3 regions of the Klebsiella sp. A52 genome follow, and region 1 is predicted to be linked to each of the others. Evidence: predicted binding sites of a transcription regulator. Region 1 holds the regulator's gene; each other region holds the start of a gene.
The links. The regulator sigma-54, encoded in region 1, starts transcription at its own class of promoters, with help from an activator protein. The targets are predictions, from matches to a motif close to GTTGGCACANNTTTCGCTNT.

Region 1 (10,653 bases):
TAGATGCTCTTAGCAACGGCTCTGTTAATAATTGGTTTACTGCTGGTCGTTTACAGCGCCGATCGTCTGGTATACGCCGCTTCAATACTGTGCCGCATGATGGGGATCCCGCCGCTCATCATCGGCATGACTGTCGTGAGCATCGGTACCAGCCTGCCGGAGATCATCGTTTCCGTCGCCGCCTCCCTGCACGGACAAACCGATTTGGCGATCGGCACGGCGTTGGGATCCAATATTACTAATATTCTATTAATTCTCGGTCTTGCCGCCCTGCTCCATCCATTTACCGTGCATTCTGATATCCTGCGCCGCGAATTGCCGTTAATGTTGCTGGTCAGTTTACTGGCGGGATTTGTACTTTACGATGGTCAACTGTCGCGTCTGGACGGGCTGTTTTTACTGGCGCTGGCCATACTGTGGCTGGTGTTTACCCTAAAGATAGCGCGCCTGGCGGAACGCCAGGGCAGCGATAGCCTGACCCGGGAACAGCTGGCGGAGCTGCCACGCGGCGGTTCGCTGCCCGTCGCCCTGCTGTGGCTCGGGGTGGCGATGATCGTCATGCCGATGGCCACCCGCATGGTGGTGGATAACGCCACGGTGCTGGCGAACTATTTCGCAATTAGCGAGCTGACGGTCGGCTTAACGGTTATTGCTATCGGCACCAGCCTGCCGGAACTGGCCACCGCTATCGCCGGCGCACGAAAAGGGGAAGACGATATCGCCATCGGGAATATTATTGGCGCGAATATCCTTAACCTTGTGTTGGTACTCGGGCTGCCAGCGTTAATAGCCCCTGGCGCCTTCCCTGCCGAAGCTTTTACGCGCGACTACAGCGTAATGCTGCTGGTCAGCGCTATCTTCGCGCTGCTGTGCTGGCGGCGCAAACGGCAGCCGGGACGCGTAGCGGGCGCCTTGCTGGTCGGCGGCTTTATGGTTTGGTTGGCGCTACTGTTCTGTTCTGCGCCGTTCTTCGTTGAATGAATTGGGATAACATCATGTCGCAAATAGATTTGCCAACGGATTTTGACTTTCAACAGGCAGGACGTCAGGTTCTGGAAATTGAACGTGAAGGTCTGGCCCAGCTCGATCAGTATATTAATGAAGATTTCACCCGCGCCTGTGAAACGATTTTCCGCTGCGGCGGTAAAGTCGTGGTGATGGGCATGGGTAAATCCGGTCATATCGGGCGCAAAATGGCGGCGACTTTCGCCAGTACCGGTACTTCGGCTTTTTTTGTCCATCCCGGTGAAGCGGCTCACGGCGATCTGGGGATGGTCACGCCGCAGGATGTGGTCATCGCGCTATCCAATTCCGGTGAATCTAATGAAATTCTGGCGTTGATTCCGGTGCTTAAACGCCAGCAGGTGCCGCTTATCTGCGTCACCAGCCGTCCGGACAGCAGCATGGCGCGCGCCGCCGATATTCATCTATGTGTGAAAGTGCCGAAAGAGGCCTGTCCGCTAGGACTGGCGCCGACCTCCAGCACCACCGCCGCGCTGGTGATGGGTGACGCCCTTGCCGTAGCGCTGCTCGAAGCTCGCGGCTTTACCGCCGAAGATTTCGCCCTGTCACACCCCGGCGGCGCACTTGGTCGTAAGCTGCTGCTGCGGGTCAATGATATTATGCATACCGGCGATGAGATCCCTCACGTCGGCCTGCAGGCCACCCTGCGCGATGCGCTGCTGGAAATCACCCGTAAGAATTTAGGCATGACGGCCATCTGCGATGACGAGATGAATATCATCGGCATCTTCACCGATGGCGACCTGCGCCGCGTCTTTGATACCGGCGTCGATATGCGTAACGCCAGCATCGCTGAAGTCATGACCCCAGGCGGGATCCGCATTCGTCCGGGCATGCTGGCGGTAGATGCGCTCAACCTGATGCAGTCCCGCCATATCACCTGCGTGCTGGTTGCCGATGGCGACCGACTGCTAGGTGTGGTACATATGCACGATCTGCTGCGCGCTGGCGTAGTGTAAGTAAGGATAAAATAATGAATAATGCTGATGCCCAGGTCGACACCTGCTACGGGCCGGTAAGCCAGGAATTTATCGACCGGGCGGCGAAGATCCGTTTACTGATCCTCGACGTCGACGGCGTGCTTTCCGACGGCCTTATCTATATGGGCAACAACGGCGAAGAACTGAAAGCGTTTAACGTCCGCGATGGCTACGGGATCCGCTGCGCGCTGACTTCCGGTATTGAAGTCGCGATTATTACCGGGCGAAAAGCTAAACTGGTAGAAGACCGCTGCCAGACGCTGGGCATTACGCATCTGTATCAAGGTCAGTCCGATAAGCTATTGGCGTTTCGCGAATTATTAAGCAAACTGGCGGTTCGCCCCGATGAAGTCGCGTACATTGGCGACGATCTGATCGACTGGCCGGTAATGGCGGAGGTCGGTTTAAGCGTCGCCGTCGCCGATGCGCATCCGCTGCTGCTCCCGCGGGCGAACTATGTCACGCGAATTAACGGCGGACGCGGCGCGGTACGCGAAGTCTGCGATTTGTTACTATTGGCGCAGGGCAAGCTTGATGAGGCCAAAGGGCAATCAATATGAGTAAAACCAGACGTTGGGTTATCATCTTACTATCGCTGGTCGCGTTGATCCTGATCGGCCTGAACCTGGCGAGTACGGACGACACCGCGACCGTCGCGGTCAATCCTAACGATCCGACGTATAAAAGCGAGCATACCGATACCGTGGTGTACAGCCCGGAAGGCGCGCTGAGCTATCGTCTGATAGCCGAGCATGTCGAATACTTTTCCGAACAAGAAGTATCGTGGTTCACCAACCCGGTAATGACCACCTTTGATACCAACAAGGTTCCGGCCTGGTCAATCAGAGCGGATAAAGCCAAGTTAACCAACGACCGTATGCTGTATCTTTACGGCCACGTTGAGGTCGACGCGTTGAGCCCCGACTCTCAACTGCGCAAAATTACCACCGATAACGCGCAGGTGAACCTGGTGACCCAGGATGTAACCTCTGACGATATGGTGACGTTATACGGAACAACATTTAATTCCAGCGGCCTGAAAATGCGCGGGAACCTACGCAGCAAAAATGCCGAGCTGATTGAAAAGGTTAGAACCTCTTATGAAATTCAGAACAAACAAACTCAGCCTTAACATTGCGCTCGCAAGCGCGCTTCTGGCCGCCAGCCTGCCGGCTCTGGCAAAAACCGGCGATACCGATCAGCCGATTCACATCGAATCCGATCAGCAGTCGCTGGATATGCAGGGTAACGTCGTGACCTTCACCGGTAATGTGGTCGTTACCCAGGGGACCATTAAGATCAATGCCGACAAGGTCGTGGTTACCCGCCCTGGCGGTGAAAAAGGCAAAGAGGTGATCGACGGTTTCGGCAATCCGGCCACCTTCTATCAGATGCAGGACAACGGCAAACCGGTGAAAGGCCGCGCGTCGAAAATGCATTATGAACTGCAGAACGATTTCGTGGTGCTGACCGGTAACGCGCATCTGGAACAGCTGGATAGCAATATTCAGGGCGATAAAATCACCTATCTGGTGAAAGAGCAGAAAATGCAGGCCTTCAGCAACAAAGGCGGCCGCGTGACTACGGTACTGGTGCCTTCGCAGTTGCAGGACAAAAGCGGCGATCAGCAAAAGAAAGGTAAGTAATCCGTTATGGCAACATTAACTGCAAAAAACCTCGCCAAAGCCTACAAAGGCCGCCGCGTGGTGGAAGACGTCAGCCTGACCGTCAACTCCGGTGAAATCGTCGGTCTGCTGGGCCCGAACGGCGCCGGTAAGACCACCACCTTTTATATGGTGGTGGGCATTGTGCCGCGCGATGCCGGCAACATTATCATTGACGATGAAGATATCAGTCTGCTGCCGCTGCACGCGCGCGCGCGCCGCGGCATTGGTTACCTGCCGCAGGAAGCCTCTATCTTCCGCCGCCTGAGCGTCTACGATAACCTGATGGCGGTGCTGCAGATTCGCGACGATCTCAGCAGCGAGCAGCGTGAAGATCGCGCTAAAGAGCTGATGGAAGAATTCCACATCGAACACCTGCGCGATAGCCTGGGCCAGGCGCTCTCCGGCGGTGAACGCCGCCGCGTCGAAATCGCCCGCGCGCTGGCGGCGAACCCCAAATTCATCCTGCTGGATGAACCGTTCGCCGGGGTCGACCCCATCTCCGTTATCGATATTAAACGCATCATCGAACACCTGCGCGACAGCGGGCTTGGCGTACTCATTACTGACCATAACGTCAGGGAGACGCTGGCGGTCTGTGAACGAGCTTATATCGTAAGCCAGGGCCATCTCATCGCCCACGGCACCCCGCAGCAAATCCTTGAAGACGAGCAGGTTAAACGCGTGTACCTTGGGGAAGACTTCAGACTCTGATAGGGTAGAGGTTATAGACGTTTTAGCCGGAGATATTGACCCTGAACATGAAGCAAGGTTTGCAATTAAGGCTAAGCCAACAGCTTGCCATGACGCCCCAACTGCAGCAGGCCATCCGCTTGTTGCAGCTGTCCACGTTAGAACTCCAGCAAGAACTCCAGCAGGCGCTGGAGAGTAACCCGTTGCTTGAGCAAACCGATCTTCACGAAGAGGTTGAAACCACAGAAGCCGAGGACCGCGAGTCTCTGGATACCGTCGACGCGCTCGAACAAAAAGAGATGCCGGACGAGCTCCCGCTGGACGCCAGTTGGGATGAAATCTACACCGCCGGCACGCCGTCGGGTAATGGCGTCGACTACCAGGACGATGAACTGCCGATCTATCAGGGTGAAACCACCCAGAGCCTGCAGGATTATCTGATGTGGCAGGTTGAGCTCACGCCTTTCACCGATACCGACCGCGCGATTGCCACCTCCATCGTCGATGCCGTTGACGATACCGGCTACCTTACTATTCCCATTCAGGACATTGTCGATAGTATCGAAGATGATGAAATTGGCATTGAGGAAGTGGAAGCGGTACTCAAACGCGTGCAGCGTTTCGATCCGGTCGGCGTCGCCGCCAGGGATCTCCGTGACTGCCTGCTGATCCAGCTTTCACAATTTGCCAAAGAGACGCCGTGGCTGGAAGAGGCGCGGTTGATCATCAGCGAGCATCTTGATCTCCTGGCCAACCACGATTTCCGCAGCCTGATGCGCGTCACCCGCTTGAAAGAAGACGTTCTGAAAGAGGCGGTTTGCCTGATCCAGTCGCTGGATCCGCGGCCGGGGCAGTCCATACAAACCAGCGAGCCGGAGTACGTGATCCCGGATGTGCTGGTGCGCAAGGTTAGCGGCCGCTGGGTTGTCGAGCTCAATTCCGATAGCATTCCGCGGCTGAAGATTAATCAGCAATACGCGGCGATGGGCAATAATGCGCGCAACGACGCCGACAGCCAATTTATCCGCAGCAACCTGCAGGAAGCCCGCTGGCTGATTAAGAGCCTTGAGAGCCGTAACGATACCCTACTGCGCGTCAGCCGCTGCATCGTCGAACAGCAGCAGGCCTTCTTTGAGCAGGGCGAAGAATTTATGAAACCGATGGTGCTGGCGGATATCGCCCAGGCCGTCGAGATGCATGAATCAACAATTTCACGCGTTACCACGCAAAAATATCTGCACAGTCCACGAGGTATTTTTGAGTTGAAGTATTTCTTCTCCAGCCATGTCAATACCGAAGGCGGCGGCGAAGCCTCGTCTACCGCCATTCGCGCGCTGGTGAAGAAGTTAATCGCCGCGGAAAACCCCGCGAAGCCGTTGAGCGACAGCAAGCTCACCACCATGCTCTCCGATCAGGGTATTATGGTGGCACGGCGCACTGTTGCTAAGTACCGAGAGTCTTTATCCATTCCGCCGTCAAACCAGCGCAAACAACTGGTCTGACACAACCGATAAGGAAGACACTATGCAGCTCAACATTACAGGACACAACGTCGAGATCACTCCTGCTATGCGCGACTTCGTCACCACGAAGTTCAGCAAACTGGAGCAGTTTTTCGATAGGATCAACCAGGTCTATATTGTGTTAAAAGTAGAGAAGGTGACGCAAATCGCGGACGCCAATTTGCATGTCAACGGTGGCGAAATCCATGCCAGTGCGGAAGGGCAGGATATGTATGCCGCTATCGATGGTCTTATCGATAAGCTGGCAAGACAGTTAACAAAACATAAAGATAAACTGAAACAACACTAATTGTCCGGGCGATCGCCCTTATCCGCAGCCCGCGGATAAGGGCAGCTCAGGTGAAATTATGATGAACAACGATTCCGCTCTACAACTGAGCAATGTCCTTAACCAGGATTGTACCCGTAGCCAGGTTCACTGCCAGAGCAAGAAACGCGCGCTGGAAATCATCAGCGAACTGGCGGCGAAGCAGCTAGGTTTACCGCCGCAGGTGGTCTTTGAAGCGATCCTGACCCGTGAAAAAATGGGCAGTACCGGGATCGGCAACGGCATTGCGATCCCTCACGGCAAGCTTGAAGAGGATACCCTGCGCGCCGTTGGCGTCTTTGTGCAGCTGGAAACGCCGATCGCCTTCGATGCGATCGACAATCAGCCGGTCGATCTGCTGTTTGCGCTACTGGTGCCGGCCGATCAAACCAAAACCCACCTGCATACGCTCTCGCTGGTCGCCAAACGTCTGGCGGACAAAACCATCTGCCGTCGCCTGCGCGCTGCGGTGAGCGATGAAGAGTTGTATGAGATCATCACCGAAGCAGGAAGCAGCGATGACGCTTAACGTGAGTCGCGCCTTAACCTTTATCGTACTGAGGAGAAACGGTACATGGTACTGATGATCGTCAGCGGCCGCTCTGGCTCGGGGAAATCCGTCGCCCTGCGAGCGCTGGAAGATATGGGCTTCTACTGTGTGGATAACCTGCCGGTAGTGCTGTTGCCTGAGCTGGCGCGAACGCTGGCCGACCGCGATATCTCCGCGGCCGTCAGCATCGACGTGCGCAACATGCCGGAATCACCGGAAATCTTTGAACAAGCGATGCAGAACCTGCCGGAATCCTTCTCCCCGCAGCTGCTGTTCCTTGATGCCGACCGCAACACCCTGATCCGCCGCTACAGCGATACCCGCCGCTTGCATCCGCTCTCCAGCAAGAATCTGTCGCTCGAAAGCGCGATCGACGAAGAGAGCGATCTGCTCGAGCCGCTGCGCTCGCGCGCGGACCTGATCGTCGATACTTCCGAAATGTCGGTGCATGAACTGGCCGAGATGCTGCGTACCCGCCTGCTAGGTAAACGCGAACGTGAATTGACGATGGTCTTTGAATCATTCGGCTTCAAACACGGTATCCCTATCGATGCCGATTACGTTTTTGACGTCCGTTTCCTGCCGAACCCGCACTGGGATCCGAAGCTACGCCCCATGACCGGCCTCGATAAACCGGTTGCCGCCTTCCTCGATCGCCATACGGAAGTGCATAACTTTATTTATCAGACCCGAAGCTATCTGGAGCTTTGGTTGCCAATGCTGGAAACCAATAACCGCAGCTATCTGACGGTGGCCATTGGTTGTACCGGCGGTAAGCATCGCTCGGTCTATATTGCCGAACAGCTGGCTGACTACTTCCGCTCGCGCGGTAAGAACGTGCAGTCTCGTCACCGGACGCTGGAAAAACGTAAATCATGACCGTCAAGCAAACCGTTGAAATCACCAACAAGCTGGGCATGCATGCGCGCCCGGCGATGAAGCTTTTCGAGCTAATGCAGAATTTCGATGCGGAAGTGTTGCTACGCAACGACGAAGGCACGGAGGCGGAAGCCAATAGCGTTATCGCCCTGCTGATGCTCGATTCCGCCAAAGGTCGTCAAATTGAGGTGGAGGCCAGCGGCCCGCAGGAAGTCGAAGCGCTGGCGGCGGTGATCGCGCTATTCAACGCCGGGTTTGATGAAGACTAAGCATCTCCCGGCGGGATTGCGGTTAATGCAGCTTATTGGCCTGCATAAAGCCTTCGCCGCCTAACTGACGCATCTGGCGCAGGATCCATGCCTGTCGGCTGCGAACATAACCTGATGGCGCATCGGCGCGAAACCGAATCGGATTCGGTAATACCGCCGCCAGCAGCGCGGCCTCTGCAGGGGTTAAACGGCTGGCCGGCTTATGAAAATAGCGCTGAGCCGCCGCTTCAACACCGAAAATACCGTCGCCAAACTCGGCGATATTCAGATACACGGTGAGAATGCGTTTCTTGCTCCAGACCGTTTCAATACCGACGGTCAGGCCCACTTCCAGCCCCTTGCGTAGCCAGCTACGGCCATCCCATAAAAACAGGTTTTTCGCCGTCTGCTGAGAGAGCGTCGACGCGCCGCGAATTCGATTTTCATTCCGTTCGTTGTGCGCCAGCGCTTTTTCGATTGCCGGCACGTCAAAACCCCAGTGGTCGGGGAATTTCTGATCTTCAGCGGCAATCACCGCCAGCCCCATCCAGGGGGAAATCTCGTCCATACCAACCCAATCAGAATGGGCGACATAATGAAAATCACCGGAGAACCAGGCGCTAACCTGGCGCTCGAGCATCACCGCTGAGAACGGCACCGGCAGAACGCTGAATACGGCGATACCGCCGCCCCAGAAAACCACGCAGATAAGCGCCAGGCGTAACAGCAGGCGCTTGATCATCGCCAGCGGCGCAACACGCTTACTCATTCAGCGAGAACCAGTACGCGATCGACCAGTTTCTCAATACCGCTGGCGGCCTCGGCAATATTCTGCGCCAGCATATAAGCAGGCGTAGTCACCACTTTGTTGTCTTCATCGACCACGATGTCGTCAACCGGGCACGGCACGTGCTCCGCGCCCATCTCTTCCAGCACCTCGGCAGTATCCGGATCGGTACCGATGGTTATCCGCAGCGGTGTCGGGAAAATCTTCGGCAACAGCGCCGGCGCGATACACATAAAGCCCAGCGGCTTACCCGCCTCGTGCATCGCCAGCGTTAACGCCTGCAGATCGCGGTCAACGACGCAGTCACTCCCCTGGGCGGCGAAATTACTCAGGTTTTTCGCCGCGCCAAAGCCGCCTGGCACAATCAGCGCATCCAGATCGTCCACACGGGCGCTGGCCAAAGGCTGAATAGCGCCGCGCGCAAGACGCGCCGCTTCAATCAGCACGTTGCGGCTTTCCGCCATCGTTTCGCCGGTCAGATGATTGATCACGTCGGTTTGCGCCTTATCCGGCGCAAAGCAGACGGCCTGCGCGCCGCGACGCGCAATGGCCAACAGGGTAATGACCGCTTCATGGATTTCTGCGCCGTCGTAAACGCCACAGCCGCTTAGTACCACGCCAATCTTCTTCATCTTGCTAACCCCTTAGCGCAACTCTATGAAACAAGTAAATAATTTTGATTTACTCGCTATGCTTCACATATTTTACCGATTCACGTAACAAATTATTTATGGTTTGCTATCTTAATGAACGAGCAAGCCAAATCCTCAGGTTGCGCCGTGTAAAAAAATCACTCGAACAATCCTGGCTCAACAACCAGTTCCCTGGTGTTGGCGCAGTATTCGCGCACCCCGGTTTATCCGGGGTCATTTTTTATCCGCCGCCGCAATCCAGGCCTTCAGTATCGCAACATCGTTTTGCCACTCGGATTTCATCTCTTCCACCCACTCGCCGACGTTGTCTTCCCACGCGGGTAAATCTGGCGTTTGGATCTGCTGTCCCAACTGCTGGATATGGCGCAGGCCTATCGAACCCGCCGCGCCCTTAATTTTATGGCCCTCATCGACGATACCTTTCTGGTCGCGCGCGGTGAGATTCGATTCCAGCACGGACATGTAGCCTGGCATCATCTTCTCAAACACCGCCAGCCCGTCGGTAATCAGCTTCGGTCCCACCAGCTCGATATATTGCTCCAGCATATCGGTGTCCAGTACCGATGCCGATTTCGCGACATCCACCGCAGGCGGTTCATGGCCGTCGTCTTCCGGCGCATCCCAGAATTTCTTGATGATCGCGGTTAACGCCGGTACCGACAGCGGCTTACTCAATACATCATCCATGCCGGCATCAAGGTACTCTTTTTTGTCCTTCAGCACGTTAGCGGTCAGCGCCACCAGCGGCGGCAGCTCATCGGCGGCATAGCGCTGTTTTAGCTGCCGCGAGATATCGAGGCCGGTCATGTCCGGTAGCTGAATATCCAGCAACACCAGGTCGTATTCGCCGGGTTCGAACATCTCCAGCGCGGCTTTACCGGTCATCGCCACGTCCACGCTGTTGCCCAGTTTTTCCAGCACCGAACGGGCGACAATCACGTTCAGTTCGATATCTTCCACCAGCAGCACGTTCAGCGCCGGCAGCGGCATATCGTCTTCGGCCAGCGTATCTTCGACTTCATCAGCCACCGCCTGCGCGTGTACGGTCAGGGTAAACGTCGCCCCCTGCCCCGGCTGGCTGGTCACGCTGATATCGCCGCCCATATTGCGCGCCAGACGGCGCGACACCGCCAGACCAATGCCGGTACCGGTTGCCGGTTTACCGCCATGGCTATCTTTCACCTGATAATACATGGCGAAAATTTTGTCCTGCTCCGCCTGCGGGATACCGATACCGGAGTCCTCGACTTCGAAGTGCAGCATATCGCCTTCATCATAGCGGACGCGCACGGTGACATTGCCCTGCTGGGTAAACTTCACCGCATTGCTGATCAGATTCCACAGGA
Region 2 (10,653 bases), 560 kb from region 1:
GGATACGCAAATTCCGCTGACGTTAATCGCCGCCGATAGCATGGATGAGTACAACAAACCGGATCTCAGCCATGTCATCAGCCGCGGGCAGAAGGCCGACGATCTGACCCTGCAAAGCGCAGGCGAGTTCGCCGAGCAGTACAATCTGCGTTTGTTTCCCCATACCTGGGTAAGCGATATCGACGCCGAAAACCGGTTAGTGAAGAGCCAGGATAACCAGTGGCGCTACGACAAACTGGTGCTGGCCACCGGCGCGACGCCGTTTATCCCGCCGGTGCCGGGGCGCGAGCTGATGCTGACGCTGAACAGCCAGCGCGAATATGGCGCGGCGCAGAGCCAGCTCCGCGATGCCAAACGGGTGCTGATCGTCGGCGGCGGCCTGATTGGCTGCGAACTGGCGATGGATTTCTGCCGCGCCGGTAAAGCGGTAACGGTAGTCGATAACTCAGCCAGCGTGCTGGCGGCGCTGATGCCGCCGGAGGCCAGCAGCCGCCTGCAGCATCGGCTTACCGAGATGGGCGTACATCTGATGCTCAAAACGCAGCTTGAGGGGCTGGAGCAAACCGCCGACGGCATTCGCGTCAGCCTCGACCGCCAGCGCGCGATAACCGTCGATGCGGTCGTTGCCGCCGCCGGCCTGCGCCCGGAAACGTCGCTGGCGCGTCATGCCGGATTGCAGATTAACCGCGGCGTGGTAGTCAATAGCCAACTGCAAACCAGCGATCCGGCAATCTATGCGCTCGGCGACTGTGCGGAAATCAACGGTACGGTACTGCCGTTCCTGCAGCCGATTTTACTCAGCGCCATGTGCCTGAGTAAAAATTTGCTGGCGCAAGCGGGCGAGCTCACCTTGCCGCCAATGCTGGTGAAAGTGAAAACGCCGGATCTGCCGCTGCATCTGGCCGGCGACACCCGCCGCGACGATCTGACGTGGAATATCGTGGCCGCTAAAGAGGGGCTGGTGGCGAAAGGTCTGGATGCCGAAAACCAGCTGCGGGCCTTTGTGGTGAGCGAAGATAAAATGAAGGAAGCCTTTGCGCTGCTCAAGCAACTGGTGAGGTGATTACCGTCCAGGCGACCCTGTTTTGCCGGGTGGCGCTACGCTTACCCGGCCTACGGTCCATGCGGCCTGCCTTTAATTTATTCACCATGCTGGCTGAAACTGCCGCTGTTGGTGGCCACAAAATCGCTGAGACGTTACAGGCAGGCCGGGGCAGCCCGCATGGATGCGGGCTGAGGGCCGTGTTTTGCACGGATAATGAGATGGACGCTCCAGATTTTACGGTATCAAAGTACCAGACTGGATCGTTGCAATACGTCCTAAAAAATGAGGAGCGTCCACATGAAAGTATCAACTCTTGGTATCGACCTGGCAAAGAACGTTTTTCAGCTTCATGGCGTCGATCACGAAGGTCATACTATTTTGCGTAAAAAGCTCACCCGGGCTAAGTTTGTTCAATTTGTTATTCAACTGGAGCCTTGTCTGATTGGCATGGAAGCCTGCTCATCCAGTCATCATTTCGCGCGACTATTCACCCGCTATGGTCATGAGGTAAAACTCATCCCTCCGCAGTATGTAAAGCCTTATGTGAAAACGAACAAGACGGATGCAGCAGACGCTGAAGCTATCTGCGAAGCGGTCACCCGCCCGAATATGCGTTTTGTACAGATAAAAACCGAAGAGCAGCAGGCCGTTTTAGCGTTACACACTGAACGGGGAATACTTATCCGTGAGCGGATCGCCTGTTCCAATAGTTTAAGAGCCACACTTGCTGAGTTTGGTATTACGATTGCGGCCGGACAAAGCCATTTAACCCATGAGCTGCCAGCCATTCTGGAGGACGACGAAAATGGTTTATCTCCCTTCGTCAGAACCAGCATCTACAGACAGTCTAAACATATCCGGGAACTTGAGGAGCAAGTTAAACAGGTAGAACAAGCTCTGGCCTCCTGGTACAGAACGCAGGAAGCCTGCCAGAGAATGGCCAAAATCCCGGGGGTTGGTATGTTAACGGCCACTTATGTGATAGCGGCAGTGGGTAATGCCCGACAATTCAGTACTGCAAAGCAGTTCGCTTCATGGCTGGGGCTGACACCAAAGGAACATTCCAGCGGCGGGAAACAGCAACTGGGAGGGATCAGCAAACGTGGAGATGGATATTTCCGATACCTGCTGGTTCACGGCGCACGCGCACTTACCGCCTGGGTCAACCGGAACGGCGCGGTTGAGAAGAATGCCTGGCTTCAGGGACTACTTGAGCGGAAGCACTGCAATGTAGCTGTTGTCGCCATGGCGGCAAAAACAGCCAGGATCATGTGGTCAATGTTGACACACAATACTGAATATCAGCCTCGCCAGCTCGCCTGACACAAGGTCAGTCAATCTGACGAGGTGCTGAAAAAGAGTTAACGTCCTGGTAGGTGCAGGTGACTTCAGAAGATGGCAAAACAGGTAAGACCGCAGGCAGGATACACCGAGAGGTAGCAAGGGCAAGTCAGCTCGCACAGGATGATTGGTACCTGCCTGGCGGATTTCATCATGGTTCGGGATAAAGAAATCCCATCAGAAACCGGATATATGGCTGCACCTACCCGTTTTATTACTGAACTGAAGAAAGCATTGCATTCCGGGAGCGTCCATATAGGCTGCCTCGGCCCGACCCGAAGCCTGCCGGGATAAGTCGAAGGCACCACGAAGTGGCGATTTTGGCGGCCAGAGCCCGGGGGTACAGGGGGCGGCGGCGACTGGCCGCCCCCTGTGCGCTCCCTGCGCCACGGAAAACATATTGCAGAAAAATTAACCGGGAGCGCAATATCCTCTGAAACGACACGCGATAAACGTTTTTCTAAAGCGAAAAAGTTGCAAACCGATAACAGTATCTACAGTTCTGGTGAGGTGATGGTTTTCCCGGCTCGCGGCGTAAACGCCTTAGCCGGGCTACAGTATTGTCCTGGTAGCCCGGCTAAGCGCAGCGCAAGCCGGGAAAATAACCAGCCTAGCGCGCCAGATTATCGTAGCCGCGCCAGCGATAATTTAGCACCGACAGCGCCCAACAAACGACGAACAGCCCCACCACCACAAACCCGGCATCGCCGAGGTTATCGTTTAACGCCCCTACCCAGCGCCACACCCCGCCGCTTAGGGCGAACTTATCCATTAACAGCCCCAGCGCTTCCAGGCCGCCGATAAACAGCGCCACCACCACCGAGGTACCGGTGATGGTCATATTGTAATAGAGCTTGCGCTGCGGCTTACTGAACGCCCAGCCGTAGGCGCCGACCATCAGCACATTATCAAGCGTATCCACCAGCGCCATACCGCTGGCGAACAGCGCCGGGAAGACCATTATCGACCAAATCGAAATGCCGCTCGACGCGCCGGCGGCGGAAATACCCAGCACGCCGATTTCGGTGGCGGTATCAAAGCCGAGACCAAACAAAAAGCCCACCAGATACATCTGCCAGCTGCGGCTTATCAGCCGGAAGGTTTTGCCAAACAGCCAGCTCATCATGCCGCCGCCGCTAACTATCTCATCGCTGACCTTTTCACCGCGCTTCCACGCCTGGAAGCTGCGCCACACGCTGCGCAAAATCACCAGATTGACCAGCGCCATCGCCAGCAGGAACAGCGCCGATACCGCGGTGCCAATCACGCTGCCGGTATCGTGTAGCCAGCTCATCTGCTGGCTGAAGGCGGTGGCCGTCGCGGCAATCGCCGCCGACGCCAGCACCACGATCGACGAATGCCCTAGCGAAAACCACGCCCCGACGCCAAACGGCCGCCGCCCCTGCTGCATCATCTTGCGGGTGACGCTATCAATCGCCGCAATATGGTCGGCGTCGACCGCATGGCGCAGACCGTAACCCCAGGCCAGCAGACTGGCGGCCATCAATGCCCCGCTATCGCCAAACGCCTGAAACGCCCATAGCCAGGCCAGGGCGTTCGCGGCGATAAGTCCCAGAACCAGCGCCGCCGCACGCGGCTGTTGGCGTAAAATCATCGTTATCATCTTAAATCCTTTGAGACTGCCAGCGGGCGGCGGCCACCACCGCCTGACCGTAGGCGATCGCGCCATCGCCAGCGGGAAGCTGCTGCGGCAAAAGCAAAGTAAAATCAGAAAGGTAATCGCTGAGGCGGGCGGCGAGCAGCTGATTATGCAGTACGCCGCCGCTACAAACGATTGTCGCGATCCCGCGGGAAGCGGCGCAGTCACGCGCCATCGCCGCCAGCCCCCAGGCCAGCGCATCATGAAAGGCCCAGGCTTTCTGCGCGGGCGTCGCCTGCCAGCGCAACCACTGTCGCCAGAAGGTGGATAAGTCCAGCTCGCCGCCGCGCCAGGGCAGCGTGACCGGATGGCTGACGCCCGGACAGCTGGCGGCCAGCGCCTCCAGCCGACAGGCCGCCTCGCCTTCGTAGCTCAGGCTCTCCGGCGCGCAATCCAGCGCGCAGGCAACGGCATCAAACAGCCGTCCGCAGGAAGAGGCGCGCGGCGAATTAATGCCGCGTTCGATGGCCTGCGCCAACAGCGGCCAGTTTCGCTGCCCCAGCGCGGCGGTTGGCGGGTATGACTGCCAGTCGGGAATAAATGCCAGGCACTGGGCCAACAAATTTCGCCACGGCTGGCGTGCCGCCAGATCACCGCCCGGCAGCGCAACGGCCGGGAGGCCGCCAAGATGTTCGCATTCGCGGTAGTTCACCCGCAGGCATTCGCCGCCCCACAGCGCGCCGTTTTCCCCCATCCCGATGCCATCAAGGGTCAGAGCGATCGCATCGCCGCCGTCGAGCGGCCAGCGGTGTTCCGCCAGGCAAGCCGCCGCGTGGGCATGGTGATGCAGTACCGGCTCGACCGGTAACGACATTGACGCCGCCCACTGCGTCGAGCGATAGCCGGGATGGGCGTCAACCGCCACCCGCTGCGGCGCAAACGCATAAATGCTCTGCATTAACCGCAGCGCACTGCGCCACTGTTGCTCGACGCCCTCCTCGCCGAGATCGCCAAAATGCTGGCTCAGCACCGCTTCGCCGCCGCGCGCCAGGCAGAAGGTATTTTTCATATCCGCCCCCAGCGCCAACAGCGGCGGAATATTATCCAGGCCCGGCGGCAGCGGCAGCGCATCCGGCACGTAGCCACGGGCGCGGCGCAGCATCTCACCGCTTGAGCGCACCAGCGAATCGTCCATACGCTGCACGATATCGCGATTATGTAGCAGAAAACCGTCGGCTATATCGGCTAAGTCGATGAGCGCTTCTTGATTACTCAACGCCGGAGGGCGGCCGCTGAGGTTACCGGAGGTCATCACTATCGGGCGCGCCAGCGCCTGCAGAAGTAAATGCTGCAGCGGATTAGACGGCAGCATCACCCCGACTTCCGCAAGCCCTGGCGCAATCTCGTCACACAGGCCGGGAACCTGCGCTTTAGCCAGCAATACAATCGGCGCGGCGGGCGAGCGCAGCAGCGCCGCCGCCGCCGCGGGTAACTCCGCTGCCGTCGGCAGCATTACCGCCAGCGGTTTTGCCGGGCGCCGTTTTCGCGCGCGCAGCGCTGCCACCGCCACGCTATTGCCGGCATCGCAGGCCAGATGAAAACCGCCAATCCCTTTTATCGCCACAATACCGCCCGCCGCCAGCCGCGCGATGGCCGCCTGCAGCGCCGCTTCAGCGGCTAGCGTTAGCGTTCCCGCCCGCCACTCCAGCTGCGGGCCGCAATCGGCACAGGCCACCGGCTGGGCGTGAAAACGGCGATCGGCAGGCTCCCGATACTCGGCAGCGCAGCGCGGACACAGCGGGAACGGCGCCATCGCGGTAAAGGGGCGATCGTATGGCATGGCGCGAATAATGGTGAAGCGCGGCCCGCAATGGGTACAGTTGATAAAGGGGTAACGGTAACGGCGTTCTTGCGGATCGTTCATCTCCGCCAGGCACGCCGGGCAGGTTGCGGCATCGGGAACAATCTGCGTGCGCATACTGCCGCCGCCGCTGTGGCGTATGGTGAAATCCTGAGGAAGCTTATGCCAGTGAAACGGGGTGCAGTCGGTGCTGTCAATACGCGCCAGCGGCGGACAGTGACGGGCCAACGCGGCGGTAAAACCACCGTCGTCGCCGATCAGCCTGACCAGCACGCCGTCGCCGTCGTTACAGACATCGCCGCCGCGCGCCATTTGTCGCGCCAGTTGCCAGACGAAGGGGCGGAAACCCACCCCCTGCACTTTACCGCGAATGCGGATTTGCACCCCGTTCATACGGTGTATTACCAGGCCAGCGCTGTACGGCGACGTTTTTCGAGGTTCATCTGCTCAAGCTTGTTGCGGTCGACGCAAACCAGCGCGTGCGTCGGGCAGGCTTCAATGCAGGCCGGACCGCTATCGCGCTGGTGGCACAGGTCGCACTTGTTGGCTTCGGCTTTTTCCGCCATGACGTTCAACCCGGCGCCGCTGTGGCGAACGACCGGGCGCACCACCACTTCCATCGCCCCATACGGGCAGGCGACAACGCAGGTTTTACAGCCGATGCAGCGCTCCTGCATCACGTGGACAAAGCCTTTATCGCGGCTGATAGCGCCGTTCGGGCAGACGTTGGCGCATGGCGCGTCTTCACATTGACGACAGGCCGTCGCCGTCGACACATTGACGCCTTTGATCACGTGAATACGCGGCAGGAACGACTGCGGCGTCAGCGCGGCGCAATCCTGATTTTCCTGATGAGAGACCACGCAGGCCACTTCACAGGTGCGGCAGCCGATGCATTTGCTCGCATCGGCGATAATGAAACGGTTCATCCATTTCTCCAGCGGAAAGAAGTTAACGCGCCGGATTATGCATAATACGTTCCAACTTTTATTTAATTGAAATTTAAGGGAATTAAATTAACAGCCGCTGTCATCGTCACAACTGACGATGACAGATGACGACATCAGGCATGCGGGCCGCGCGCCAACGACTCGCGTTCAATCAGCTCGCCGGGGAAAGTTTGCTGATATTTAAATTCGCCGCCGTCGAGCATAAAGATCAGCCTGTTGATGCTCTCTTTCATCATTTCGGTGACCGGAATTTTAACGCTGGAGAGCGAGGGGATCACATACGGCGCCAGCGCGATGTCATCGAAACCGATCACCGATACCTGCTGCGGCACCGCGATCCCCTGCTGGTGCAGTTGCTTAATCGCGCCGATCGCCATGTCGTCATTACTGGCGACCAGCGCGCTGAAACTGACGCCGCGTTGGCTGAGCGCTTCGACAGCGGCGGCGCCGGTGTGCGGCGTCCAGCGCCCTTCAACGATCAGTTCTTGCCGCACGGGAAGCCCCTGGCCTGCCAGCGCGTCTTTATAACCAGAGAGACGCTCAACCCCGGTAGGCGAATCCAGCGAACCGGTGATAAACGCAATGTCGCGATGACCGCTGGTAATTAACTTTTCAACCGCCATCCGCGCCGAGGCTTTGTGATCGGACCATACGCAGTGGCTGGCGTGGCGGCGCAGGCGACGGTTCAGCACCACGATCGGCTGCTCATGATTGTCGATGATCTCATCCATTTCATCGACGCTTAGAAAGCGCGGATAGATGATGATCGCGTCACAGCGCAGGTCGAGCAGATACTGAATCGCCTCGCGCTCTTCTTGCGCGCTGTGTTTGCCGTCGGCCAGGATCAGCTGCCGCCCCTGATCTTCCGTCAGCCGCGCCACGTGAAACAGCAGCTCGCTGAAATAAACGCCGTGATAAAGGGTGTTGGTTACCACCAGCCCGATGGTCTGGCTTTTTTTGGTCGCCAGATTGCGCGCCAGCAGATTCGGCCGATAGCCGCTTTCGGCAATTGCCTGAAACACCCGGTCTTTGGTTTCCTGGCTGACATAGCCGTTGCCCGACAGCACCCGCGAAACGGTCGCCTTTGATACTCCCGCGCGCTTCGCAACCTCCAGCATCGTTGCCATGGGTTCTTCCTGTAACTTAAGTTGCCTGCAGTGTACTGCACGTCTGGCCGTTTTTCAGCAGTCGGCATCTCCATGATGTTGCTCTGCCTCTGCCTACAAAGCGATCAAAATCACAAATTTGCAAAGTGATTTTTTTAGTTCTTGTATGACTCAATGAAACTCATCATGATTTTGTGGAACCGGTTTCCTATGCATATACCGCGCATAGCCGCCGTCAGGCGCTGGCGTGTAATCAGTACCCTATTGATAAAACAGGATAAAATCCGATGTCTAAAAATTATGCAGCCCTGGCGAACCAGATCCTGACGGCGATCGGCGGCGCAGACAACGTCGTTGCCGTGACCCACTGCATGACCCGCCTGCGCTTCGTGGTGAAAGATAACCAACGCGTGGACGCCCCGGCGCTGAAAGCGCTGCAAGGGGTACTTGGCGTCGTGCGTAGCGATAACCAGTGTCAGGTGATCATCGGCAATACCGTCTCGCAGGCGTATCGCGAGGTGCTGAATCTGCTGCCCGGCGAGTTGCGCCCGGCGGAGCCGCAGGGGAAACCGCCGCTGACCTTAAAACGCATCGGCGCCGGGATCCTTGATGCGCTGATCGGCACCATGTCGCCGCTGATCCCGGCGATTATCGGCGGATCGATGGTCAAACTGCTGGCGATGATCCTGGAGATGAGCGGCGCGTTGCCAAAGGGCTCGCCGACGCTGACCATTCTGACGCTTATCGGCGACGGCGCGTTCTTCTTCCTGCCGCTGATGGTTGCCGCTTCCGCGGCGGTAAAATTCAAAACCAATATGTCGCTGGCTATCGCCATCGCCGGGGTGCTGGTGCATCCGGGGTTCATCGAATTAATGGCTAAAGCCGCGCAGGGCGAGCACGTTGAATTCGCCTTCATTCCGGTTACCGCGGTGAAATACACCTACACGGTGATCCCGGCGCTGGTGATGACCTGGTGTCTCTCTTATATCGAGCGCTGGGTCGATCGCATCACCCCGGCGGTGACGAAAAACTTCCTTAAACCGATGCTGATCGTGCTGATTGCCGCGCCGCTGGCGATCCTGCTGATTGGCCCGCTCGGCATCTGGATCGGCAGCGCGATCTCCGCGCTGGTGTACACGATCCATAGCTATCTCGGCTGGCTGTCGGTGGCGATCATGGGTGGACTCTGGCCGCTGCTGGTGATGACCGGCATGCACCGCGTCTTTACGCCAACCATCATTCAAACCATCGCCGAAACCGGCAAAGAGGGCATGGTGATGCCATCGGAAATCGGTGCCAACCTGTCGCTGGGCGGATCGTCGCTGGCGGTGGCGTGGAAAACCAAAAACCCGGAGCTGCGCCAGACCGCATTAGCGGCAGCGGCATCGGCGATTCTGGCCGGGATTTCCGAACCGGCGCTGTACGGCGTGGCGGTACGTCTGAAACGCCCGCTGGTCGCCAGCTTAATCAGTGGCTTTATTTGCGGCGCGGTGGCGGGGATTGCCGGGCTGGCCAGCCATTCGATGGCGGCGCCGGGGCTGTTCACCAGCGTCCAGTTTTTCGATCCGGCCAATCCGATGACTATCGTTTGGGTCTTTGGCGTGATGGCGCTGTCGGTGGTGCTCTCCTTTGTGCTGACGCTGCTGCTCGGTTTTGAAGATATCCCGGTAGAAAATGCCGCCGCCGACGCCAGACAGCGCCAGGGCGCGGCCACTCACGCCTGAACACTTTTTTGAACGCGAGGTAACGCATGTCGAGTTTTCCACACGGATTTTTATGGGGCGGCGCTCTGGCCGCTAACCAGTCTGAAGGCGCTTATCTTGAGGGCGGCAAAGGGCTGACGACCGTTGATACTATTCCGCACGGCGCCCATCGCCTGGCGGTAAAGCTGGGTCAGGAGAAGCGCTTTACGCTTCGCAAAGACGAATTTTATCCAAGCCACGTGGCGATCGATTTTTACCATCGCTATAAAGAGGATATCGCCCTGATGGCGGAGATGGGGTTTAGCGTCTTTCGTACCTCTATCGCCTGGAGCCGCCTGTTCCCGCGCGGTGATGAACAACAGCCAAACCCAGAAGGTATCGCTTTCTACCGTGCGATGTTCGAAGAGTGCAGAAAGTACGGGATCGAACCGCTGGTCACCCTGTGCCACTTTGATGTACCGATGCATCTGGTGACGGAATATGGCTCCTGGCGTAATCGGAAGATGGTCGATTTCTTCAGCCACTATGCGCGCACCTGTTTTGAAGCTTTTGACGGACTGGTGAAATACTGGCTCACCTTCAACGAAATCAACATCATGCTGCATAGTCCCTACTCTGGCGCCGGTCTGGTGTTTGAGGAGGGAGAAAATCAGGAGCAGGTGAAATACCAGGCCGCGCATCACGAGCTGGTGGCTAGCGCGCTGGCGACAAAAATCGCCCATCAGGTCAACCCGCAAAACCAGGTCGGCTGCATGCTGGCGGGCGGTAACTTCTACCCGTATTCCTGTAAGCCGGAAGATGTCTGGATGGCGCTGGAAAAAGATCGTGAAAACCTGTTCTTTATCGATGTGCAGGCGCGCGGCGCCTATCCGGTGTGGGCCGCGCGGGTATTCCGCGAGAAAGGCGTCACTATTGCCAAACAGCCGGGCGACGACGAAATCCTTAAAAACACCGTCGATTTCGTCTCCTTTAGCTATTACGCCTCGCGCTGCGCGTCAGCGGAGATGAACGCCAGCAACACCAACGCCGCCAATATCGTCAAGTCGC
Region 3 (10,653 bases), 700 kb from region 1:
TACGATCCGCAGGGTTCAACCGTCTGAGCATGGGGGTGCAGGATTTCAATAAAGAAGTACAGCGCCTGGTGAACCGTGAACAAGATGAAGAATTCATCTTTGCGCTGCTGCGTCATGCGCGTGAGATTGGCTTCACATCGACCAACATCGATTTGATTTACGGTCTGCCGAAGCAAACGCCGGAAAGCTTTGCCTTCACGCTGCAGAAAGTGGCTGAACTCAACCCGGACCGTCTGAGCGTCTTTAACTACGCGCATCTGCCAACGTTATTCGCTGCGCAGCGCAAAATTAAAGACGCGGATTTACCGAGCGCAGAGCAGAAACTGGATATCCTGCAGGAAACCATCGCTTCGCTTACCGACGCTGGCTATCAGTTTATCGGCATGGACCACTTTGCCCGGCCGGACGATGAACTGGCGATTGCCCAGCGCGAAGGCGCGCTGCACCGCAACTTCCAGGGATACACCACCCAGGGCGATACCGATCTGCTCGGAATGGGCGTGTCGGCGATCAGTATGATTGGCGACTGCTACGCGCAGAACCAGAAAGAGCTGAAACAGTATTACCAACAGGTCGATGAAAGCGGTACCGCGCTGTGGCGGGGTATTGCGTTAACCCGCGATGATTGTATCCGCCGGGATGTCATTAAGGCCCTGATTTGCAACTTCCGTCTTGAGTTCGCGGCGGTTGAAGCGCAGTGGGATCTTATCTTCAACGATTACTTTGCCGAAGATATGAAATTGCTGGCGCCGCTGGCGAAAGACGGGCTGGTGGATGTGGATGAAAAAGGAATACAGGTCACGGCAAAAGGCCGTCTGTTGATTCGTAACATCTGTATGTGCTTCGATGCCTATCTGCGGCAGAAAGCGCGCCTGCAGCAGTTCTCTCGCGTTATTTAAGCGAATCCCGGTGAGCCAGCTCACCGGGCGTTCATTTCGCCGCTAAGACCGGTGTTATTCCATTCCCAGCTCTTTTAGCTTCCGTGTTAACGTATTTCGCCCCCAGCCCAGCAGGCGAGCGGCTTCCTGCTTATGCCCTTGCGTATGACGCAGCGCGGTGGTGAGCAATGCACGCTCCATCTCCGGCTGCGCTTCTGATAGCAGGTTTTGATGACCGGAACGCAGGGCGCGGTCAGCCCATTGCCCCAGCAGCGTCGCCCAGCTATCCGGTTGGATCTGCGTTGGGCTATCGGGAATCGACGTTTCGAACAGCTCAGACGGCAGATCCTGGGTCAATACCTCCTGGCCTGCTGCCATCACCGTTAGCCAGCGACAGGTGTTCTCCAGCTGTCGTACGTTACCGGGCCAGGCCAACCGCGTCAGCGCCGCTTCCGTTTCCGGATGCAGCTGCTTGGCTTCGACGCCCAGTTCGCGGGCGGCAATCTGCAGGAAGTGGCGCGCCAGGCGCGGAATATCTTCCCGGCGTTCGCGCAGCGGCGGCAAATGTACGCGAATCACGTTCAGGCGATGGAACAAATCTTCACGGAATTTTCCTTCCTGCACGCGTAGCTCAAGGTTCTGGTGGGTCGCGGCAATAATCCGCACATCGACTTTCACCGGCGCATAACCGCCAACGCGATAAAATTGACCGTCAGCCAGCACACGCAGCAGTCGCGTCTGAACATCCAGCGGCATATCGCCAATTTCATCAAGGAACAGCGTACCGCCATCGGCCTGCTCAAAACGCCCCTGACGGACGGTATTGGCGCCGGTAAAAGCTCCTTTTTCATGGCCGAATAGTTCCGATTCAATCAAATCTTTCGGAATGGCCGCCATGTTAAGGGCGATAAACGGCGATTTGGCGCGTGGACTGTGGCGATGCAGCGCGTGGGCGACCAGCTCTTTACCGGTACCTGATTCGCCGTTGATCAGTACGCTGATTGAGGAGCGTGACAGTCGGCCAATGATGCGAAACACATCCTGCATCGCCGGCGCTTCGCCAATAATATCGGCCGTCGGGCTGCTGACCGGCGTATTACGCGGCTGCTGCTGCTCCTGATAATGGCTAATCGCACGGTCAACCAGCGCGACAGCCTCATCAATATCAAAAGGTTTCGGCAGGTAATCAAAGGCCCCCTGCTGATAGGCGCTGACGGCGGCATCGAGATCCGAGTGCGCGGTCATAATGATGACCGGAAGCATCGGATGGCGTTGTTTAATCTGCTTTAACAGCGCCAGGCCGTCCATCCCAGGCATGCGAATGTCGGAAAGTAAAACGTCCGGCGTTTTGGTAGTGAGGGCATCAAGCACCTCATTGCCGCTCTCAAACGTGGTGCAGCTTAAACCCGCTCCGGTGAGTGCGCGTTCAAGCACCCAACGGATGGAGCTATCGTCATCGACTACCCAGGCTATCCCTCGTTGCATAAACACCTCTATTTCCGAATAGGCAGGTATACCGAGAACTCGGTATGGCCAGGCCAACTGGTAAATTCAATTTTGCCGGAGTGCTGATCGATAAGACTGCGGGCGATGGAAAGCCCAAGACCGGTACCGCCTTCGCGGCCGCTGACCATGGGGTAAAACAGCGTATCCTGCAGATGGGGCGGGATACCGGGCCCGTTATCTTCCACGTCGATACGCGCCGCCAGACGGTAACGTACGCCGTGGAGCGTGAGCTGAAAGGCGGTTCGGGTGCGCAGGATGATTTCGCCGCCCTCGGGCCCCAGGGCCTGCAGCGCGTTGCGCACGATATTCAGCAGCACTTGCTCGATTTGTTCCGGGTCGTGGGCCAGCTCAGGCAGGCTCGGGTCGTAATCGCGGATCAATTTGACGTTATCCGGCAGCTCCATGGAGACCAGCGCCACCACGCGCTCCGCGACTTTATGAATGCTTTCCGTGATGTGCATACCGGGATGCTGCGGCCCCAGCAGGCGATCGACCAGGTTACGTAACCTGTCGGCCTGTTCAATAATCACCTGGGTATATTCCATCAGCGCGGGATCCGGTAGCGCTTTACTCAATAGCTGCGCCGCGCCGCGCAGGCCGCCGAGCGGGTTTTTAATCTCATGCGCCAGACCGCGCACTAAATCGCGCGCCGCCACCTGCTGAGCATGCTGCAGCTGTTCCTGGCTCAAACGACGCTGGTTATCCATCGGCGACATCTCAAGCAGGATATAGCCTTCAGGCAGGCGCTGAGCGGTGAGGGAGAGAATGTGCGAGCGGCCGTCAATCACCAGCGTCACTTCGTTATCCGTGAAGCCCTGACCCGCCTGCAGGCTCTCCTGCATCAGGCCAATGTTTAACGAAAAGTAGCTCAGCAATTCTGGCAGCGGCGTACCGAATAATTTACGCGAGCTTTGCGCCAGTAACTGCTGGGCTGCCGGGTTGGCATAATGCACCGCGAGGTCGTCATCGACTAATAAGATACTGTGGATCAGCGAGTTGAGGATCTGCCCAGCATCGGGCTGTGTGCCTGTTGCCATCTGACAGTCTCCTGAAATGGTTGCACTATTTTAGTGCAGTATAGCTTTTTATTGGTAAAAAGCGCGAGAGATCAGCGTGTTGCTGGTGAAAAAAGCCCATCCTGAGATGGGCTGAAAGTTTCCACGGCAACAAAACATCCCTGGTATCCCGTGCCACAACACGGGAACACCATGGATTTACAGCAAAATCAGACGCTGTAGTACAGTTCGAACTCAACCGGGTGCGGAGTCATACGTACGCGGTCGTTTTCTTCAATGCGCAGGGCGATGTAAGCATCGATAGCTTCGTCAGTGAAGACGCCGCCTGCGGTCAGGAACTCGCGGTCTGCATCCAGAGCCTGCAGGGCTTCTTCCAGAGAACCGGCAACCTGCGGGATTTCTTTCGCTTCTTCCGGCGGCAGATCGTACAGGTTTTTGTCCATCGCATCGCCAGGATGGATTTTGTTTTTAATACCGTCGAGGCCGGCCATCAGCAGCGCGGCAAAGCACAGGTACGGGTTGGCAGCCGGGTCCGGGAAGCGTACTTCGATACGACGCGCTTTCGGCGAGGCGACCACTGGAATACGGATGGAAGCAGAGCGGTTACGGGCGGAGTAAGCCAGCATGACCGGCGCTTCGTAACCCGGGACCAGACGCTTGTAGGAGTTGGTGGTCGGGTTCGCCAGGGCGTTGATCGCTTTAGCGTGCTTAATAACACCGCCGATGTAGTGCAGCGCTTGCTCAGACAGGCCCGCGTATTTGTCGCCGGAGAACAGGTTTACGCCGTTCTTGGACAGGGACATGTGGCAGTGCATGCCGGAACCGTTATCGCCAAACATTGGTTTTGGCATGAAGGTCGCGGTTTTACCGAAACGGTGAGCGACGTTGTGTACAACGTATTTGTAGATCTGAATTTCGTCCGCTTTTTTGGTCATGGTGTTGAAACGGGTGGCGATTTCGTTCTGACCTGCAGTTGCCACTTCGTGGTGGTGAGCTTCAACAACCAGGCCCATCTCTTCCATGATCATACACATGGTAGAACGGATGTCCTGAGAGGAGTCTACCGGCGGAACCGGGAAGTAACCACCTTTCACGCCCGGACGGTGGCCTTTGTTGCCGCCTTCGTATTTGGTAGAAGAGTTCCATGCGCCTTCGATATCGTCAATGGCTACGTGGGAACCAGAGATGGATGCGCCAAAGCGGATGTCATCGAACAGGAAGAATTCTGGTTCCGGCCCGAACAGAACGGTGTCGGCGATGCCGGTGGCGCGCAGGTATTCTTCAGCGCGCTTGGCGATAGAGCGCGGGTCGCGGTCGTAGCCCTGCAGGGTGCCTGGTTCCAGGATATCGCAGCGGATGATCAGCGTAGGTTCTTCGTAGAACGGGTCGATCAGCGCCGTGGTGGCATCCGGCATCAGGACCATGTCGGATTCGTTAATACCTTTCCAACCGCCAATCGAGGAGCCATCAAACATTTTGCCTTCTTCAAAGAATTCGGCATTTACCTGATGGGAAGGAATCGTGACGTGCTGTTCTTTACCTTTGGTATCGGTGAAGCGCAGATCGACAAACTTCACTTCGTGCTCGTTCAGCATCGTCAAAACGTGTTCAGCGGACATACTTAAACTCTCCCGGATTGGTCATTGTCGTCGTGGTAACGAACTTCTTACTACTTAAAAGTGGCGTTGTTGCCTTAAAAAATATAAAGCGAAATCTGTGCCAACTTTTAAAAGTACGGTAAAACGCTGTATCATGCGCACCATAGTGCAAAAGGACTGCACCATGATGGAGATAATGCACCAAAATAGTGCCTCGATGTGAACATTGAGCACCATTTTGGTGCAATTTTTATTACGGTGCCCTTTTATCGCTCCGTGAAAGCGATCACAAACAAACTCTGCAATACTTGTTTGCGGAGGATCTTTGTGATCCTGTTCAGTCCTTCGCTTAATACGTGTACAATAACGCGCTATTTCTAATGCCTGAGGCAAAGTTGTGATCGAAAATCTGCGTAATATCGCCATCATCGCGCACGTCGACCATGGTAAAACTACCCTGGTTGATAAGCTGCTACAGCAATCCGGTACGTTCGACGCACGTACTGAAGCACAAGAACGTGTGATGGACTCCAACGATTTGGAGAAAGAGCGTGGGATTACCATCCTCGCTAAAAACACTGCAATCAAATGGAATGATTACCGTATCAACATCGTTGATACCCCAGGGCACGCCGACTTCGGAGGTGAAGTTGAGCGTGTTATGTCCATGGTTGACTCTGTGCTGCTGGTGGTTGATGCCTTTGATGGCCCGATGCCGCAGACGCGCTTTGTTACCAAAAAAGCGTTTGCTCACGGTCTGAAGCCGATCGTGGTCATCAACAAAGTTGACCGTCCGGGCGCGCGTCCGGATTGGGTTGTCGACCAGGTATTCGACCTGTTCGTTAACCTCGACGCGACCGACGAACAGCTGGACTTCCCGATCGTTTACGCTTCCGCGCTGAACGGTATCGCGGGTCTGGACCACGAAGACATGGCTGACGACATGACCCCGCTGTACCAGGCGATTGTTGACCGTGTACCGGCGCCGGACGTTGACCTTGACGGTCCGCTGCAGATGCAAATCTCCCAGCTCGACTACAACAACTACGTTGGCGTAATCGGCATTGGTCGCATCAAGCGCGGTAAAGTGAAGCCGAACCAGCAGATCACTATCATCGATAGCGAAGGGAAAACCCGTAACGGTAAAGTTGGTAAAGTACTGACTCACCTGGGTCTCGAGCGTATCGAGAGCGACGTAGCCGAAGCTGGCGACATCATCGCGATCACCGGTCTGGGCGAGCTGAACATCTCCGACACCATCTGCGACCCGCAGAACGTCGAAGCGCTGCCGGCGCTGTCTGTTGATGAGCCGACCGTATCTATGTTCTTCAACGTCAACACCTCTCCGTTCTGCGGTAAAGAAGGTAAGTTCGTTACCTCTCGCCAGATCCTGGACCGTCTGAACAAAGAGCTGGTGCACAACGTTGCGCTGCGCGTTGAAGAAACCGAAGACGCCGATGCGTTCCGCGTTTCTGGTCGTGGTGAACTGCACCTGTCCGTTCTGATTGAAAACATGCGTCGTGAAGGTTTCGAGATGGCGGTTTCCCGTCCGAAAGTTATCTTCCGCGAAATCGATGGCCGTAAACAAGAGCCGTTCGAGAACGTGACGCTGGACGTCGAAGAGCAGCACCAGGGTTCTGTCATGCAGGCGCTGGGTGAGCGTAAAGGCGACCTGAAAAACATGAATCCAGACGGCAAAGGCCGCGTACGTCTCGACTACGTGATCCCAAGCCGTGGTCTGATCGGCTTCCGTTCAGAGTTCATGACCATGACTTCCGGTACCGGTCTGCTGTACTCCACCTTCAGCCACTACGACGACGTTCGTCCGGGCGAAGTGGGCCAGCGTAACAACGGCGTACTGATCTCTAACGGTCAGGGTAAAGCGGTTGCGTTCGCACTGTTCGGCCTGCAGGATCGCGGTAAGCTGTTCCTCGGCCACGGCGCTGAAGTTTACGAAGGTCAAATTATCGGTATTCACAGCCGTTCTAATGACCTGACGGTAAACTGCCTGACCGGTAAGAAACTGACTAACATGCGTGCGTCCGGTACTGACGAAGCAACGGTTCTGGTTCCGCCGGTTAAGATGACCCTGGAGCAGGCTCTGGAGTTCATCGATGACGACGAACTGGTAGAAGTTACTCCGACGTCTATCCGTATCCGTAAACGTCACCTGACCGAGAACGACCGTAAACGCGCTATGCGCGGTGCAAAAGAAGAGTAATTACCCTTCTTGCTACCCTTCAAACCTCGCCTCTCCGGCGGGGTTTTTTTATGCCTGTTCCTCATGCTTATCACCTGGGCGGCGCCAGTGTCGCTCCGGGAGAGAGCTCGGTCACAATTATTCTTAAAGCTTGCGACAGCAATTGCTTTCTTTTTTTGCTCAAGAGTAAGATGAGTTATCTGGTTTAAACCAAATGGATTAAACAATGACGAATAACCCATCCACTGTGGAAAATGCGAAAGAGAAACTGGACCTGTGGTTAAAGCAGGGGCTGACGGTATCGGGTGGAAAATTGCCGTCCGAGCGCGAGCTGGGCGAGTTGCTCGGTATCAAGCGTATGACCCTGCGCCAGGCGCTGCTCAGCCTGGAGGCGGAATCAAGAATATTTCGTAAAGACCGTAAAGGCTGGTTTGTCGCCCAGCCGCGTTTTAACTATAGCCCGGAGCTTTCCGCCAGCTTTCAGCGGGCAGCGATTGAACAGGGCAGAGAACCGTCGTGGGGTTTTATCGAAAAGGTACGGACGACGGAGTATCCCGACGTCGCAGAAGCTCTTGTTGCCACCTGTCCTGCGCATGATTTATATCTGATAACCGGCTGGGGGGCATTAGAAGGACATAAAGTTTTTTATCATGAAACGTTTATCAACCCGAATGTTGCGCCGGAGTTTATTACCAGGCTAAAGAACCAATCTTTTTCTTCCGTTTGGGAGAAGAATTATCATAAAAATGTTGTTATTAAAAAATTAGCCTTCAGGCCAGTAAGAATGCCCGGCGATGTAAGTAAATTCATTGGCGGCTCTGCCGGTATGCCCGCTATTCTGATAGAAAAACATCGTGCCGATAGTGCAGGTAATATCGTGCAAATAGATCTCGAGTATTGGCGATTTGAGGCTGTGGATCTCTTTATTAACTTGTAGGTATTTTATGCTCACTAAAGATAACGCTGAGAAGATCCTTTCTCGCATTGATAATATTCCTCTTTATCTTCATGCATATGCATATCACCTGAATATGCGGCTGGAGAGAATTTTACCGGCTGATTTACTGAAAATTGCGAATAGCCATCATTTAAAAGGTGTGAAAATTCATGTCCTCGATGGCGAGCGTTACTCTCTTAGCTGTATGGATAATATGCAGTTGGCCGCTTTTGGCGAGCAGGCAAAAGCGTTACGGTTGGATATCCATATAGAAACCAGCGCCTCCGATAAAGAGACCATCGATCAAGCCGTCGCTATCGCATTAAAGACCGGGGCAACCTCCGTTCGTTTTTATCCCCGTTACGAAGGGCCTTTAAAGGAAGTTCTGGCAAGAATTACGGCTGATATTCAATATATTAAAGAGGCGTATAGCCAATCTGGACTCACTTTTACCATTGAACAACATGAAGATTTAAAAAGCGCCGAGTTGGTCAATCTGATTAAACAAAGCGAGATGCCGTCGCTATCGCTGCTTTTTGATTTTGCCAATATGATCAATGCCAATGAACGACCGCTTGAGGCGTTGGCAGTGATGTCACCCTATGTCACTCAGGTTCACATTAAAGATGCCTGTATCATTGCGGAAAACGGTGGGCTTGGGCACCGGGCCTGTAACTCAGGTCTGGGTGATATGCCGTTTAAGGCGCTGCTGACTGAGTTAATTTGTCTGGGCCAGGAGCAACCACAGGTGATGGCGTACGGACTGGAAGAAGAAGTTGATTATTACGCGCCACCTTTCCGCTTTGCGACTGAAGGCGATAACCCGTGGATCCCGTGGCGACAAATGAGCGAAACGCCTCTGCCTGATACAACGCAACTTGAAACCCGGCTGGATAAAGAAAAACAGGATGCGATCGCCCAGTTAAATTTTGTCATGGACACTTTACGCGATATAAAAAATGATGCACTGAAAGTTCTTGCACGCTAACTTTTAATTACATTTGGTATTTATGATCGCTATTTTTTAGAATGGCGAAATGTTCCATGTCCTTAAATAAAATGATGTTAAGTCATCAGGGGATCTTATGCTCACAAGAAAGAAATGGGCTATATTTAGCCTGTTAACGCTTTGTGGTGGTACCATTTATAAACTGCCTTCATTAAAAGACGCATTTTATATACCGATGCAGGATTATTTTCATTTGACCAACGGTCAGATTGGTAATGCCATGTCGGTAAACTCAGTAGTGACAACCATCGGTTTTTTCTTGTCAATTTACTTTGCTGATAAACTTCCGCGTCGCTACACCATGTCATTTTCACTGATAGCGACGGGATTATTAGGTATCTATCTGACAACGATGCCTGGCTATTGGGGCATTCTATTTGTCTGGGCATTATTTGGCGTCACCTGCGACATGATGAACTGGCCGGTATTGTTAAAATCGGTGAGTCGGTTAGGGAATAGCGAACAGCAGGGGCGTTTATTTGGCTTCTTCGAAACGGGGCGCGGAATTGTCGATACCGTTATCGCATTTTCCGCATTAGCTATTTTCACCTGGTTTGGCAGTGGCTTACTGGGTTTTAAAGCCGGCATTTGGTTCTATGCCATTATTGTCATTGTTGTAGGCATCTTGCTGTTTTTCATGCTTAAGCAAAAGGATGAGCCGACGCCCGCCGCTGATGAAGGCGCCACAAAGCAACAAACCAGCATCTCTTCGGTGCTGAAAGACAAAACTATCTGGCTGATTGCCTTCAATGTGTTCTTTGTTTACGCCGTTTACTGTGGCCTCACCTTCTTTATCCCGTTCCTGAAGAACATCTACATGCTGCCAGTAGCCCTGGTTGGCGCCTACGGCATTATTAACCAGTACTGTTTAAAAATGATCGGTGGTCCAATTGGCGGTTTAATTGCCGATAAGATCCTCAAATCGCCAAGTAAATATCTCTTTTATACCTTCTGTATCAGTACGATGGCTTTAGTCGCGTTAATTCTGTTACCGCACGAAAGTATGCCGGTCTATCTGGGTATGGTGTGTACTCTCGGGTTCGGCGCAATTGTTTTTACGCAACGAGCCGTGTTTTTTGCCCCGATTGGGGAAGCGAAAATCGCTGAAAACCAGACGGGCGCGGCGATGGCGCTGGGGAGCTTCATTGGCTATGCACCGGCGATGTTTTGCTACAGCCTGTACGGCTACATTCTCGATCTCAATCCGGGTCTGGTGGGGTACAAGATAGTCTTTGGCATCATGGCCTGCTTCGCTTGCGCCGGCGCGTTCGTTTCGGTGATGCTGGTTAAACGCATCAACCGCAGAAAGAATATGTTGGAAACCGCATTGGTCTGATTTTAAGGGATCTGCCATTTCACCAAAGCCGCAGATATGCGGCTTTGGTCGTTTTTGCGCCTGAGATGTCTTGAATCGTTTCCGGTTTGTTCATAGTCAAACCTCTTCTTTCCCGCTACAGTTAATCTTCAACGGCGCGGAAGGAGACAAAAATGCTCTATATCTTTGATTTA

Region 2: hydN (electron transport protein HydN) is a predicted target of sigma-54. The motif match lies at 6,813-6,832, and genes of this name have one in related genera.
Region 3: glnA (glutamate--ammonia ligase) is a predicted target of sigma-54. The motif match lies at 5,105-5,124, and genes of this name have one in related genera.

Annotation. Positions count from the first base shown of each region.
Region 1 covers NZ_CP074437.1:1,889,875-1,900,527, reverse strand. Annotated here, with positions in the region: gene KGA69_RS08945 (calcium/sodium antiporter) at 4-981, shown strand; gene kdsD (arabinose-5-phosphate isomerase KdsD) at 996-1,982, shown strand; gene kdsC (3-deoxy-manno-octulosonate-8-phosphatase KdsC) at 1,997-2,563, shown strand; gene lptC (LPS export ABC transporter periplasmic protein LptC) at 2,560-3,135, shown strand; gene lptA (lipopolysaccharide ABC transporter substrate-binding protein LptA) at 3,104-3,649, shown strand; gene lptB (LPS export ABC transporter ATP-binding protein) at 3,656-4,381, shown strand; gene rpoN (RNA polymerase factor sigma-54) at 4,429-5,862, shown strand; gene hpf (ribosome hibernation promoting factor) at 5,885-6,172, shown strand; gene ptsN (PTS IIA-like nitrogen regulatory protein PtsN) at 6,231-6,719, shown strand; gene rapZ (RNase adapter RapZ) at 6,765-7,619, shown strand; gene npr (PTS phosphocarrier protein NPr) at 7,616-7,888, shown strand; gene mtgA (monofunctional biosynthetic peptidoglycan transglycosylase) at 7,911-8,636, opposite strand; gene elbB (isoprenoid biosynthesis glyoxalase ElbB) at 8,633-9,286, opposite strand; gene arcB (aerobic respiration two-component sensor histidine kinase ArcB) at 9,521-10,653, opposite strand, start outside.
Region 2 covers NZ_CP074437.1:2,446,603-2,457,255, reverse strand. Annotated here, with positions in the region: gene norW (NADH:flavorubredoxin reductase NorW) at 1-1,063, shown strand, start outside; gene KGA69_RS11555 (IS110 family RNA-guided transposase) at 1,343-2,368, shown strand; gene KGA69_RS11550 (HoxN/HupN/NixA family nickel/cobalt transporter) at 2,997-4,010, opposite strand; gene hypF (carbamoyltransferase HypF) at 4,012-6,240, opposite strand; gene hydN (electron transport protein HydN) at 6,249-6,776, opposite strand; gene KGA69_RS11535 (LacI family DNA-binding transcriptional regulator) at 6,911-7,924, opposite strand; gene ascF (PTS cellobiose/arbutin/salicin transporter subunit IIBC) at 8,191-9,627, shown strand; gene KGA69_RS11525 (6-phospho-beta-glucosidase) at 9,654-10,653, shown strand, end outside.
Region 3 covers NZ_CP074437.1:1,191,453-1,202,105, reverse strand. Annotated here, with positions in the region: gene hemN (oxygen-independent coproporphyrinogen III oxidase) at 1-899, shown strand, start outside; gene glnG (nitrogen regulation protein NR(I)) at 954-2,363, opposite strand; gene glnL (nitrogen regulation protein NR(II)) at 2,372-3,421, opposite strand; gene glnA (glutamate--ammonia ligase) at 3,610-5,019, opposite strand; gene typA (ribosome-dependent GTPase TypA) at 5,396-7,219, shown strand; gene KGA69_RS05535 (GntR family transcriptional regulator) at 7,425-8,135, shown strand; gene KGA69_RS05530 (sugar phosphate isomerase/epimerase family protein) at 8,143-9,123, shown strand; gene KGA69_RS05525 (MFS transporter) at 9,221-10,480, shown strand; gene yihX (glucose-1-phosphatase) at 10,633-10,653, shown strand, end outside.